2 regions of the Streptomyces millisiae genome follow, and region 1 is predicted to be linked to the other one. Evidence: riboswitches for the same ligand, from Rfam matches in the RefSeq annotation. Region 1 holds a riboswitch; the other holds the start of a gene.

Region 1 (6,853 bases):
TGGCACCCGATGGCCCCCTGGCCCCCCAGCCGCCCCACGGAACCCGACCTCGGCGCGGCCCTCGACGAGGTCAAACGCCTGCTGGCCCTCGGCCGCTACCACCAGGTGGCCGACCTCCTCAGCCGCACCCTGCCCCTCGCGGCCGCCCGCTACGGCGAGAGCTCGACGATCGTCCGCAGCCTGCGCAAGCAGTACGCGTCCACCCTGCTCGACACCGGCCAGTACGCCCGGGCACTCCCCGAACTCCAGCGCCTGACACACGAGTTCACCCTGGAACGCGGCCCCTACGACCAACTGGTGCTACAGCTGCGGGCCGACGAGCAGCTCTGCCTGCGGCAACTGGGCCGGTGAGATCGAAAACAGGCTCCCCCACCAGGACTTGAACCTGGACATACGGCACCAAAAACCGCAGTGCTGCCAATTACACCATGGGGGACCATATCGGACATTCCTGCCCTCGGGGTCAGGAAGCCGAGTCCGTGCCCAACACTATGCCAGTCCAGGCGCCTTCAATGCGACGGTAGAGCTCTGCGCTCTGCCGCACGGTCACCACCAGGCAGCCTCGGTAGGTCGCGCCGGTGTTCTTGCGGACGGTCTTCGGATTGTGCCGCTTCAGGGTCGTCTTGGAGAGGCGGTCGCGCGCGATCCCGACCAGACCGGCCCAGTACTGCTCCGCTCCGGCCACATCGGCTGTTTCGTGGATCATCACGCGAAAGCCTCGCTGCTCGTCCGGGACCTCCATGAGGCGGAGCCAGGCGAGGAACACTCTGATCATGCCGGGATCGCTGTTGATGAAAGCCACGTACTCCTGCGGCCGGTGCGCCTTGCTCTTGGCGCCTTCGGACCAGTACAGCCCGACCCCGATCAGAAATAGCTCTCTGTCGGTGAGGCGCCCGACGTCCGTCCGTGCCCTCTCGATGAGTGACTGGCGCTCCAGTGCCCGTCGCTGCCGGTAGGGCCCCCACCTGGCCTCGCTCATGCGCCGCATGCGCTCCGCTGAGGCGACCGGCTTCGGGAGGTCCCGCACCCACAGGGAGACCGAGCTCTTCGAGACTCCGAGTTCGGCGACGATCTCGTCGTAGGTCCTGCCCGCGCGGCGCAGCTCGCGGGCTCTGGCGCGCAGGTGGTCCTTGGCGTTGGGGTGCCGTTTTCTGGTGGTGTCCATGGGGGGGGAGTCTCGTCGCGGCGCCGCCGTGTCGAGGGGCGAACGGTGATCGATTCACCAGTTCGAGCGATCATGGACTGTGCCTCGTGACCGGCCCGCGGGAAATGGCCCGGGGTGGTGGCGGGCGTGGCGCTTAGGCTGGTCGCCATGAATGTGCAGGGGGCGGAGGGCGCCGTGGCCGGGGGGTTTCGGCTGGGGTGGTGGACGCGGCGCCGCAGTGTCGTGGTCGACGTGGGGATCGCGCTGGTCGCGGTGGGGGAGGCGCTGGCGCGGGGGTTCAGTTTCGCCGCCATGACGGGGTTGCCGGCGGCGCTCGTCGTGCTGCCGTTGGCGTTGGCCAGCGCCTCGGTGGTGCTGCGTCGCCGTTACCCGGTGGCCGTCGTGTTGGTGGCCATCTCGATCCTGCCGGCCTGTCCCGGTACCACGATCGCGCTGGTGGGTCTGTACACCCTGGCGACCACGGACGCGCCGCGTCGGGTGATCGCGATGTTGGCCACCATGCTGGGCAGTGGCACCAGTGTCGTCTTCTACCTGCTGATGGACCAGGACCAGGGGCTGCGCGCGCAGGAGATGCCGGTGTGGTTCCCGCCGTTGGTGGCCGGGATCTTCGGGGTGGTGTCGGCGGTGCCGCCGGTGTTGCTCGGGCTGTACGTGCGGGCGCGGCGGCGGCTGGTGGAGTCGTTGCGGGACCGGGCGTTCGGGTTGGAGCGGGAGCTGGCGCTGCTGGCCGAGCGGGCCGAGGAGCGTGCGGTGTGGGCGCGGGAGCAGGAGCGGCGGCGGATCGCGCGGGAGATGCACGACGTGGTGGCGCACCGGGTGAGTCTGATGGTGGTGCACGCGGCGGCGCTGCAGGCGGTGGCGGTGAAGGATCCGGAGAAGGCGGCGCGGAACGCGTCGCTGATCGGGGACATGGGGCGGCAGGCGCTGACGGAGCTGCGGACGATGCTGGGGGTGCTGCGGAACGGGTCGGGTGCGACGCCGACGGCGGAGGCGTCGTCGCGGTTGGCGGAGCTGGCGGCGGCGGCCGGTGGTGAGCGGGGGGAGCCGGCGGAGGACGGCGGTCCGGTGCTGGGGGAGGTGAGGGCGCTGGTGGATCAGTCGCGGGCGGCCGGGATGACGGTGGATCTGGCGGTCGAGGGGGAGCCGCGGGGGTATGCGGCGCAGGTGGAGTCGACGGCGTACCGGGTGATCCAGGAGGCGTTGACCAATGTGCACAAGCACGCTGCCGGTGCGGTGGCGCGGGTGCGGGTGGCGCATCGGGAGGGGGAGGTGGCGGTGCTGGTGCAGAACGATCCGCCGCGGGGTGGGGCGGCCGGCGGGGGTGGGGCGCGGTTGCCGAGTGGGGGTAACGGCCTGGTGGGCATGCGGGAGCGGGTGGTGGCGTTGGGTGGTGGGTTCGTGTCGGGGCCCACGGACGGTGGTGGTTTCCGGGTGTCGGCGGTGATTCCGGACCGTTCGGTGGCGGCGGCCGGTGGTTGAGGAGGTCGGTCCCGCGCTGTTCGACCGGGCGTTCGCGGCCGATCCGTATCCGGCGTACGCCTGGTTGCGTGAGCACGCGCCGGTGCACCGGGCGGTGTTGCCGAGCGGGGTCGAGGCGTGGTTGGTGACGCGGTACGCGGACGCCAGGCGGGCGTTGGCGGATCCCCGGTTGAGCAAGAACCCGGGGCGGCACAGCGCGGCCGAGCACGCGACGGGGCGGGTGGGTATCCCGGGCGAGCGGAGCGCGAACGTGATGACGCACCTGTTGAACATCGATCCGCCGGATCACACGCGGTTGCGGCGGTTGGTGTCGGCGGCGTTCACGCCGCGTCGGGTGGCGGAGTTCGAGCCGCGGGTGCGGGAGCTGACCGGGCGGTTGGTGGACGGTTTCGCGGGGCGTGGCTCGGCGGACCTGATCGGGGAGTTCGCGTTTCCGCTGCCGATCTACGCGATCTGTGACCTGCTGGGGGTGCCGGCGGCGGATCAGGAGGACTTCCGGCGGTGGGCGGGGATGATGCTGCACACGTCGGGGAAGCGGGGTGGCGTCGGGCGTGCGGTGAAGCGGATGCGCGGCTATCTGGGGGAGTTGATCCACCGGAAGCGGGGGGATCTTGGGGATGACCTGATCTCGGGGCTGATCAGGGCGTCGGACCACGGTGAGCAGCTGTCGGAGGAGGAGGCGGCGGCGATGGCGTTCATCCTGCTGTTCGCCGGTTTCGAGACGACGGTGAACCTCATCGGGAACGGGATGCTGGCGTTGTTGCGGCATCCGGAGCAGTTGGCGAGGGCGCGGGCGTGGGTGGCGGCGGGTGACGAGGCGGCGTTGACCAGGGCGGTCGAGGAGCTGCTGCGCTATGACGGTCCGGTGGAGCTGGCGACGTGGCGGTTCGCGAACGAGCCGCTGACGTTGGGTGGGCAGCGGGTGGCGCGTGGTGAGCCGGTGCTGGTGGTGTTGGCGGCGGCGGATCGTGATCCGGCGCGGTTCGCTGATCCTGACCGGTTGGATCTGGGGCGGCGGCGGAATCCGCATCTGGGGTACGGGCACGGCATCCACTACTGCCTGGGGGCGCCGTTGGCCCGGCTTGAGGCGCGGGCGGCGCTGGGGGAGCTGTTGCGGCGGCTGCCGGACGTCAGGATCGCGGTGGACGAGGCGGAGTTGCGGTGGCGTGGCGGCTTGATCATGCGGGGGCTGCGTGCGCTGCCGGTGGAGTTCTCCCCCGAGCCGAAGTCGGTCGGTGACGGAGTGTCAGCGGTGTGATCCGCGCGTGATCTCTGTGGGATCGGCTTGTGATCGTGAGGCAGTGGGAGCTAGGTTCCCCTCAACCGCATCAGTGTTCGTTTTGGGAGGCCCTTCAGATGCGCTCCGGGACTGGTCGTCATCGTCGTCCGCGACAGGCTCCGGCCTTCGTCGTAGCCGCCGGGGTCACTGGCGCAGGGCTGGCCCTGCCGCTGATGAGCGCGGGGGCGGCGAACGCCGTGAGTGACGAGACGTGGGACACCGCCGCGGAGTGCGAGAGCGGTGGGGTGTGGAGTGCCAACGAGGGCAACGGCCGGTACGGCGGGCTCCAGATCGGTCTGGAGGACTGGGAGCGGTACGGCGGTCTCGAGTTCGCGATGCGTCCCGATCTGGCCAGCCGGTTCCAGCAGATAACGGTGGCCGGGCGGATGCTCGCGGACCGTGGGCAGGAGGCGTTCCCCGGCTGCGCGGTGCTGACGGGGCTGTGGCCCGAGTTCAGGGACGACCCGGGCGATGACGTCGACTGGGCGGAGGAGGCCGAGGAGGCGCAGGCCGAGGAGGAGTTCGGCGGTCCCGAGGACTCGGCCGGGACGCCGGTGGAGGAGCCCTCGACGCTGCCTGACGCGTCCGGGAGCCCGACGACGCCCACCACGCCGGCGGAGCGGGGCGAGGCCACGGATCCGGCCACCGGCGGCGCGACGGACGAGGCGACCGACGAGGCGGCCGGGGAGCGGGCGTCGGGTGGTTCCGGCGAGCGGGCCGGGGAGGTCGAGGACTCCGACACGAGCCGCATCAGGGAGCTGTTGAAGCGGCTGCGGGATCTGGATGTGCCGAGCCCGGGCGACACCGAGCGTGCCCCGGTGGAGGCCGTGGGGCCCGAGGAGACGCCGGAGGTGGAGACGAGCCCGGAGGCGACCGAGGCGCCGCGGACCGGCGGGGGTGGTGGCTCGTCCGGGGCCGGTTCGTCGTCGAACGGTGCCGGCGGCTCGGGTCGTTCGCTGTTGGACATCGCGGGCGAGAACGGGCTCTCCGGCAGCTGGGTCGACCTCTACCGCTCCAGCCAATCGGGCAATGGCGACAATGCGGGCAATGTTCTCGGCGACCAGCAGGGCGACTTGAGCGTCACCGGCCGGTGAGGCGAGCCGCCCCGGAGTGCCGTCACACGATCCTCTGATGTGACCATCGTCTCGTTCGCCCCATGCGTGTCAGCCTGCCCCGAGCTGCCCGATTCCCTTGTGACCTGCGGAGTTTGGCCCCCTTCCATGTCAAGTGGCCGCTGATGGGCGATCTTCATCGTTCTTGAACCGTTAGACGGGGTGTGTTTAGTTTCCTGCGCCCGGTTTTCGCGCCGGGCGCCGAGGCCGTAACGCCGAGTCCTGCCGCCGGCCTAGGGGACCACCATCGCGCACCACCGCAGGCAGGAGCGGGGGACCCACCACGACCCCGGCCCGGGAGGGCCTGGCCGTGGCCGCCGTGCCGGACCTTCGTGACCTTCGGAGGCCCGACCGGCTAGGGGTGAAGTCGCGGGGAGCCGACGCTCCTCGTGGCCGGGCAACTCACTGCGCCCGAACCCGACAGCTCACCTCGTAGGCGTCGGTGAGAAGGAACGCCATGCTGTTCAGGGGCAAGGGCCGTCACCGTCGTCCGTCGCGGCCGACCCGCATAGCCGCCGCGGCCGGCGTCACCGGCGCGGCCGTCGCCATCCCGGTGCTGGGTGCCACCGGCGCCAACGCCGCCTCCGTCGACACCTGGGACGCCGTCGCCCAGTGCGAGTCCGGCGGCGACTGGTCCATCAACACCGGCAACGGCTACTACGGTGGCCTCCAGTTCTCGCAGTCCAGCTGGGCGGCCGCGGGCGGCACCCAGTACGCCGAGCGCGCCGACCTGGCCACCAAGGACCAGCAGATCGCCGCCGCCGAGGTGCTGCTCTCCATGCAGGGCCCGGGCGCCTGGCCCGTCTGCGGCCCCCAGGCCGGCCTCTCCGCGGGCGGCGAGTCGCCCGCCATCGACCCCAGCGGCTCCGGTGCCGCCGCCGAGGAGCCGGCCCCCGAGCCCGAGCCCGAGCCGGCCGCCCCGGCCGAGCCCGAGGTGTCGGTCGAGGACGTCGCCCCGCAGGCCGCCGAGGCCGAGGGCGACGGCTCCGAGTACACCGTCGAGGCCGGCGACACCCTGTCCGCCATCGCCGAGGCGCACGACACCACCTGGCGCGAGATCTACGACGCCAACGAGTCCGTCATCGGCGACGACCCGAACCTGATCATCCCCGGCCAGGTCCTGGCCCTCTGACGAGCGGTCCAGCGGGTCCTCCATCAGGGCCCCGGCGCGACGGCACCACCGTCGCGCCGGGGCCCCGAGCCTTTTCTTCACCTTGTAAACAAAAAGGTGGAACCCCCTCCGACCTGCGGATTCCCCTCCGGCCCGCGGGCCACGCGCGGGCTGGAGGGCGGCCCGGTCCCGGGAGCCGGTTAGGCTCAGGGGGCTGAAGACAGCTGAAGAAGTCAGAGACGATCCTTTGACCAGAAGGAGACCCCCGTGCCGTCCATCGATGTCGTCGTAGCGCGCGAGATCCTCGACTCGCGAGGCAACCCAACGGTCGAGGTCGAGGTGGGCCTCGACGACGGCAGCACCGGCCGCGCGGCCGTGCCCTCGGGCGCCTCCACCGGCGCCTTCGAGGCGCTCGAGCTGCGGGACGGGGACCAGGCCCGCTACCTCGGCAAGGGCGTGGAGAAGGCCGTCCTCGCCGTCATCGAGCAGATCGGCCCCGAGCTCGTCGGTTACGACGCCACCGAGCAGCGGCTGATCGACCAGGCGATGTTCGACCTGGACGCCACCGCCGACAAGTCCTCGCTCGGCGCCAACGCCATCCTCGGCGTCTCGCTCGCCGTGGCGCACGCCGCCTCCGAGTCGCGCGACCTGCCGCTGTTCCGTTACCTCGGCGGCCCCAACGCGCACCTGCTGCCGGTGCCGATGAT
Region 2 (6,853 bases), on a different contig from region 1:
CTCGTCCGCGTGCTCGGGGTCGCAGATCCGCACCATCTCCACCTTGGAGAACTGGTGTTGCCGGATCAGCCCCCGGGTGTCGCGGCCGTAGGAGCCGGCCTCCGAGCGGAAGCACGGCGTCAACGCGGTGAGCGCGACCGGCAGTTCGGCGGGCGGGATGATCTCGTCGGCGTAGAGGTTGGTCAGCGGCACCTCGGCCGTCGGGACCAGGAACAGCTCCCGGTCACCGACGCCGGTCCTGAACAGGTCCTCCTCGAACTTCGGCAGCTGCCCCGTGCCGGTCATCGTCCGCCGGGTGACCAGGAGCGGCACCGCGTGCTCCACATAGCCGTGCCGGCGGGTGTGCAGATCCAGGAAGAACGCCCCGAGCGCCCGCTCCAACGCGGCCCCGGTACCACGCGAGACGGCGAAGCGCGGCCCCGACAGCTTGGTGGCCCGCCCGAAGTCCAGGATGCCGGCCGCCTCCCCGAGGTCCACGTGGTCCTTCGGCGCGAACGAGAACGCCGGCGGCTCCCCCACCCGCCGCACCTCGACCGCGAACTCCTCCGTGTCCCCGTCGGGCACCCGGTCGTCCGGCAGGTTGGGAATCCCGAGCAGCAGCCTCCGCAGCTCCTCGGCCACCGCCTCCTGCTCGACCTCCAACTCCCGGACCCGCTCCTTGATCTCCCGGGCCCGCTCCTTCGCCTTCGAGACGTCCTCACCGCGCCTCGCCCCCTGCTGCACCTCGGCCGCCACCCGCTTCCCCTCGGCGCGCAGCTCGTCCGCCGCCCGGATGGACCCGTTGCGTCGGGCCAACAGCCCCTCCACCGCGGACAGATCCAACGCGTACCCACGCCGCGCGAGCCGCCGAACCGCCTCTTCCCCCATCTCCAGCAGGGTGCGGGCATCATGCATGAGGAGTTTCCCGTTCTCCGACGAGTGACCTACGGACGTCGAAGGTAGCAACCGCCGGCCGGGCGTGCTTCACCACAGCCAGGGGTAGCCGAGCCGCTCGGCGAACTCCGCCGAGCCGCCGACGACTTCGGCGCCGGTGCGGGGGTCGGTGGCGGTGAGGTCGGCGTACAGGGTCTCCGGCTCGGCCAGGGGGAGGGCGCGGCGGAACTGGAGCCAGGGGGCGTCCGGGTGGCCGGTGGGGCGGTGGAAGAAGAGCAGGTCGAGTTGGGTGGGGGTGGCCGGGGAGGTGGCGAGGGTGGGAGTGTCGCACTCCCAGCGGGTCAGCCAGGCGGTGGCGTCGCGGAGGGCGGGTTCGAGGTGGCGGGCTATGGTGCGGGCCGGCCACTCCCAGGAGAAGTCGCCCATCGCACGGGCGAGTTCGGCGTCGTAGTGGCTGACGGGGAAGCGCAGGGTGGGGAGGGAGAGGCCGGGGCGGTCGGGGTCGCGCCAGCCGTGCCAGCGGACCTCGGTCGGGGTGCGGGTGATGGTGACATAGAGGGCGCCGCAGCAGCTCTCCATGCACTCGGCCTCGGCGAGGCGGGCCTCGTGCGGCTCCGCGGTGGCGGTCAGGGTCGGGAGGTGGCGGGGGTCCATGCCCGGTTCTTCGGGGAGGGCCGTGGCAAGCAGGTCGACGCCGTCGACCAGGGGGCGGGTCTGCACCCGGTGGTCGGCGGCGGCGATGTGGAGGGTGAGGCGGTTCACGCCTCGGAGGCCTCCGTCAGCTTCGTGACCTCCGCGTCGGTGAGGGTGAGGTCGGCGAGGGCGAGGAGCGCCGGGAGTTGGGAGAGGGTGCGGGCGCTGGAGATCGGGGCGGCGACGGTGGGCTGGGCGGCGAGCCAGGCCAGGGCGACGGTGGCGACCTCGGCGGAGTGCGCGGCGGCCACCTCGTCGAGGGCGGCGAGGACGCGGCGGCCGCGGTCGGTGGCCAGGTACTCGGCGGCGCGGCCGGCGCGGGCGGAGGCGACGTCGGTGTCGGGGCGGTACTTGCCGGTGAGGAAGCCGGCGGCGAGGGCGAAGTAGGGCATGGCGGCCAGGCCGTGCCGGGCGGCGACGGCGGCCAGGTCGCCCTCGTAGGTGTCGCGGGAGACCAGGTTGTAGTGCGGCTGGATCGCCACGTAGCGGGCCTTGTTCTCGCGGCGCGAGAAGTCGCGGGAGGCTTCGAGGCGGGCCGGGGAGATGTTGGAGGCGCCGATCTCGCGGACCTTGCCCTCCCGGACGAGGTCGTCGAGGGCGGTGACGATCTCGGAGACCTCGACCGACTCGTCGTCGAAGTGGGTGTAGTAGAGGTCGATGTGGTCGGTGCCGAGGCGGCGCAGCGACGCCTCGGCGGCGCGCTTGATGGTGGGCGCGGCCAGGCCCTTGAAGTCCGGGTGGGCGCCCACCTTGGTGGCGACGACGATCGCGTCGCGGTTGCCGCGGCTGGCCAGCCAGCGGCCGATGATGGTCTCGGACTCGCCGCCGCTGTTGCCCTCGATCCAGGCGGTGTAGGAGTCGGCGGTGTCGAGGAAGTTGCCGCCGGCCTCGGCGTAGGCGTCGAGGACGGCGAACGAGTCGGCCTCGTTCGCCGTCCAGCCGAAGACGTTGCCGCCGAGGCAGAGGGGGGAGACGCGGAGGTCGCCCACGGTGCGGGGAGTAGAGGTGGTCATGCGGCCAGCGTAGGCCGCGTGACCGGGGAGGCTCAGATCGACTGGCCCATGGAGCGGAGCCAGGCGAGCGGGTCGACCGGGTCGCCGCCGCCGGGGCGGACCTCGAGGTGGAGGTGGGCGCCGGTGACGTTGCCGGTGGCGCCGACGAGGCCGATCTGGTCGCCCGTGTTGACCGCCTGGCCCGCGCTGACGCTCATCGACGACAGGTGGTTGTACCAGACCTCGGTGCCGTCCTCCTGCTCGATGATGACGCGGTAGCCGTAGGAGCCGGCCCAGGCGGCCTCGACGACGGTGCCCGTGTGGATGTTGCTGACCGGGGTGCCGGTCGGGGCGGCGAAGTCCAGGCCGGTGTGGGAGCCGGAGCTCCACATCGAGCCGCTCTGGCCGAAGCTGGCGGTGAGGCGGTAGTTCTTCACCGGGATGGTGTAGCTGGCGCGCAGCTCGGCGAGCCGACGCTCCTCCTCCTGGCGCTGCCGCTCCTCCTCGAGCTCGCGCTGCCGCTCCTCCTCGGCGATCCGCTGCTGCTCGGCGAGCTCGGCCGCGGCGTCCGCGGCCTGGGTCTCGGCAGCCTGGATGGCGGCGGTCCTGGCCTGCGCGGCGGCGTTGCTCTCCTGGAAGTCGGCCTGCTGGAGGATGCGGGCGCGCAGCGCCTCGCCGGCGTCCTCGCTCATGCCGGCGGTGGTGAACGGGCTCGCGGTGGGGGCCGCTTCCTCCTCGCTCGCGAGGAAGCCGCCGACCACCGGGATGTTGCTCATGGTGTCGGTCGCGGCGTCCACGCCGGGCACGGAGGCGCCGCCCTCGTTGGCGGTGGCCATGCCGCCCGCGCCGACGGCGGCGATGACGCCGACGCCGAGCACGGCGCGGCTGCGGGCCATGGTGCCGCCGCGCTGGCGGGAGACCCGGTGCCGGCCGCGGACCGGGGCCAGCGTCTCCTCGCTGGGGTTCCAGGGCTCGCCGCCGACGGGCTCGGGGCCGTAGACCTCGGCGCCGTACGCGGCGAAGCCGGCCTCGGTCGTGTCGTCGGCCGGGCCGGCGGGGGTGTGCCCGGTCGGGGAGTCGCCGAACCAGCCACCGTCCCGGTCGTCGCGGACGGCGGCGAACTCACCGGTGGCGGTGGGGTCGTAGGCGCGACTCGGGTCGAACTCGCCGTAGGCGCCGAAGGCGTCCTGGGAGGGCTGGGCGTCGATCAGGTCGTAGGTGCCGTAAGTGCCGTACGGGGCTCCGGAGTCGTCGTCCGGGTGCCGGTCCGCGACGGAGGTCCCGGAGGCAACGGAGGCATAGCGATTCGACGCCACTGCAGGCGCTCTCCTTTCCTTCCTTCGCCTACCGGGTTAGCTGACGGGTTCGGAGCAGGAAGGTCTCCTACGGTCGGTCGAAGGGCCAGGGCTCTGCCCTCGACTGTCCGATTCACCCCAAGTGGTGGTTCCCCGGTTCCTTTGGTGCAGTTGTTGTGCACGTGCCGGATTCGGCGACAGAGCACGGTGCCGTCTCTTGCGACGGCGGTGACGACCGCGCTGCGTTATCGAACGTTAATAGACCCGGGCCCGGATTTCCAAGAGTCCCCGGGAATAAATGCGGAGCGGGGCGGGGACCTTAGGCGCCAAGGTCCCCAAAACGGGCGAAAAGTCGGCCGTTTCTCATGTCACTGTGCTCCAAATCGCATCCTGACGTTTCGTCAATTGTTATGCGGAGCGGTGCCTTTCACTCACGCACCGTGATCCTCAGGCGTCCCGCGCGGCTCCGGGTGGTGCAGGGCGAGCAGCGCCATGTCGTCGTTGAGCCGGGTGCTGTGCTTCACCACGTCCGCCACCACCCGGTCGAGCAGCAGCCCAGGACCGGGGAAGGAGCGGCCGTTCAGGTCCTCGACCGGGTCGAAGAAGACGCCGTGCTCGTCCCTGGCCTCGCTCACCCCGTCCGTGTACAGCAGCAGGTGCGAGCCGGGCGGGAACGGCGTGCTGCGCACCCGGCCCATCGGCGTGGGCAGCAGGTCGCCGAGGCCGAGCGGCAGCGCCGGCTCGGCCTCCAGGTAGCACGCGTCCCCGTCCGGGGTGAGCAGCACCGGCTGCGGATGGCCCCGGTTGAGGATCCGCACCGTGACCGGCCGCTCCCTCGGCACCTCGGCCAGCACGGCGGTGGTGAAGCCCTCCACCGGGTCGAGCGGGGCCCGCTGCTCGCGCTCCCGCACCAGCGCTGCCTCCAGGTAGGCGGCGACCTCGGCCAGCTCCGGCTCGCGGTCGGCGACCTCGCGGAAGGCGCCGAGGATGACGGCGACCGCCTCGGTGGCGGCGAGGCCCTTGCCGCGCACGTCCCCCACCAGCAGCCGCACCCCGAACGGCGTCTCGCGCACCGCGTAGAGGTCGCCGCCGATCAGCGTGTCGCGCTGCGCCGCCTGGTAACGGGTGGCGACCCGCAACGTCCCGGCCCGGTCGGGCGGCTCCGGCACCACGGCCCGCTGCACGGCCTCGGCGACCTCCCTGGCCGAGGCGAGACGCCGGTCGCGACGGGCCACGATGCGGTTGACGACCACCGCGAGGGCGGAGATGGTGGCGACGGTCGTCACCTTGACGATCGCCTCGCCGACGCTGGGCTCGCGCAGCAGCATCTGGACGCCGACGGAGGCGGTGGCCAGCAGGCCGTAGAGCGCGGTCACCCGCAGCGAGAGCACCGGGGCGGCCAGCATCGGGGCCGCCACGTAGAGCGGCGTGAGGGTCAGGTGCGGCGGGGTCAGGAGATCCGCCACGGTGCCGACGACGAGCAGCACGAGGGGCAGCCAGGGGTACCACGCCCCGCCACCCGCCCACCAGGGCGTTCCCGTCCGCACGTTCCCAATCTGCCCGCACCGGGGACGGCCGGCGAGTCGATCTTGCCGCCCCCGGTGCGCTCGTAGGCCGTGTGGGACTCGAACCCACAACCAACGGATTAAAAGTCCGCTGCTCTGCCAATTGAGCTAACGGCCCACCGGGAGAGCAGCATAAGCCCCCTGGCGGGGGCAGGGCCGAGACCCCCTGGCGGGGGCAGGGCCCAGAAGGGACACCGGGGAACGGAACGGGGGCCGGTGCGGACGGCGCGAGCCGCGCCGGAGGCCCGGCGGGACGGAGGGCGGAGGCGCGAGCGGCGCCGGCGGGATCGGAGGGGTCTGAGGGGTCGGAGGGCAGACGGCGCGGGACACCGCGGGTGCAGTGCAGACGGCGCGGGCGGCGCCGAGGCGCCGGAGGGCGGACGGCGCGGCGGTGGACGGGGCGCGGGGCTGCGGCGAGCCGCGGAACGGCCGGGACGCGAGGGCTCCGGAGGACGCGGAGCGCCGACGGACCGACCGTGCGGAACAGCCTGGAGCGCGACGACCCCGGACAGCGCGGGACACCGCGGGCGCAGCACGTGCGGCGCGGGCGGCGCCGAGGCCCCGGAGGGCGGACGGCGCGGCGGTGGACGGGGCACGGGTAGACGGAGCGCGGGGCTGCGGCGAGCCGCAGAACGGCCCGAAGCGCGAGGGCCCGGACGGCGCGGAACGCCATCGGACCAGGGCGTACGGAACAGCGCGGAGCGCGACGGTCCCGGACGGCGCCGGAACGCCGGCGGACCGGGCGCGGGCCGCGCAGCGGCCGGCCCGGTCCCCAACCGTCAGCCGGCCCGGCCGTCGGCAGACGGTTCCGCAGACGGTTCGTGCAGCGTGGTGCCCGGCAGCGCGTACTCGTCGCGGCGCCCGCACATGCCGTACCCGCCCTCCCGGCTCGGCGTGGCGTCGAAGGCGGTGGCCTCGGCCAGGTAGCCGGGGTCGCCCGCCTCCAGCGCGGCCAGCTGCGCGCCGGTGCGCTCGGCGGTCGCCAGCGCGCCGGCCCGCCACAGCTCCCGCCAGGCCGGCACCTTCGCGGCGACGAGCCGGGCGGCGGTGCGCTGGAACTCCAGGTAGGGCCCGTTGTCGCCGGCCGCCAGCGCCTCGCGCAGCGGCAGGTAGCCCTCGACCGCCAGGTCGCGCCGCCGGCGGGCCGCCTCGGCGACCTCGGCGTCGGTGCCGGCCGGCAGCGCCGCGGCCGCCGCGTACCGCTCGGGGTCGGCCAGCACCTCGGCCGGGAAGGTGAAGACGGCGTCCCCGGCCTCCGGCAGCCCGCTGTTCTGCATCAGCACGGTGATCCGCAGCCCGCCGCCCTGCACCATCCGGTGCACGGTGCCCGGCGTGAACCAGGCGACCGCCCCCGCCCGCAGCGGGATGTCGCGGTAGCCGTCCGGGCTGAGCGTCTGCACCGCGCCCTCGCCGCCGGTGACCACGTACGCCTCCG

The links. A riboswitch is a leader RNA that binds a small molecule or an ion and turns the genes downstream of it on or off. The one in region 1 is predicted to bind cyclic di-AMP.
Region 2: another riboswitch for cyclic di-AMP. It lies ahead of RNC47_RS23455 (M23 family metallopeptidase); the one in region 1 lies ahead of RNC47_RS14765 (transglycosylase family protein).

The regions. Positions count from the first base shown of each region.
Region 1 covers NZ_JAVREM010000015.1:44,803-51,655, reverse strand. The annotation lists gene RNC47_RS14795 (serine/threonine-protein kinase) at 1-351, shown strand, start outside; tRNA gene RNC47_RS14790 (tRNA-Gln) at 365-436, opposite strand; gene RNC47_RS14785 (hypothetical protein) at 464-1,165, opposite strand; gene RNC47_RS14780 (sensor histidine kinase) at 1,313-2,644, shown strand; gene RNC47_RS14775 (cytochrome P450 family protein) at 2,637-3,902, shown strand; gene RNC47_RS14770 (transglycosylase family protein) at 4,121-5,017, shown strand; cyclic di-AMP (ydaO/yuaA leader) riboswitch at 5,341-5,489, shown strand; gene RNC47_RS14765 (transglycosylase family protein) at 5,493-6,167, shown strand; gene eno (phosphopyruvate hydratase) at 6,414-6,853, shown strand, end outside.
Region 2 covers NZ_JAVREM010000037.1:34,709-41,561, reverse strand. The annotation lists gene serS (serine--tRNA ligase) at 1-894, opposite strand, end outside; gene RNC47_RS23465 (hypothetical protein) at 964-1,635, opposite strand; gene RNC47_RS23460 (aldo/keto reductase) at 1,632-2,579, opposite strand; gene RNC47_RS23455 (M23 family metallopeptidase) at 2,612-3,769, opposite strand; cyclic di-AMP (ydaO/yuaA leader) riboswitch at 3,885-4,060, opposite strand; gene RNC47_RS23450 (PP2C family protein-serine/threonine phosphatase) at 4,285-5,400, opposite strand; tRNA gene RNC47_RS23445 (tRNA-Lys) at 5,464-5,536, opposite strand; gene RNC47_RS23440 (cupin domain-containing protein) at 6,198-6,853, opposite strand, start outside.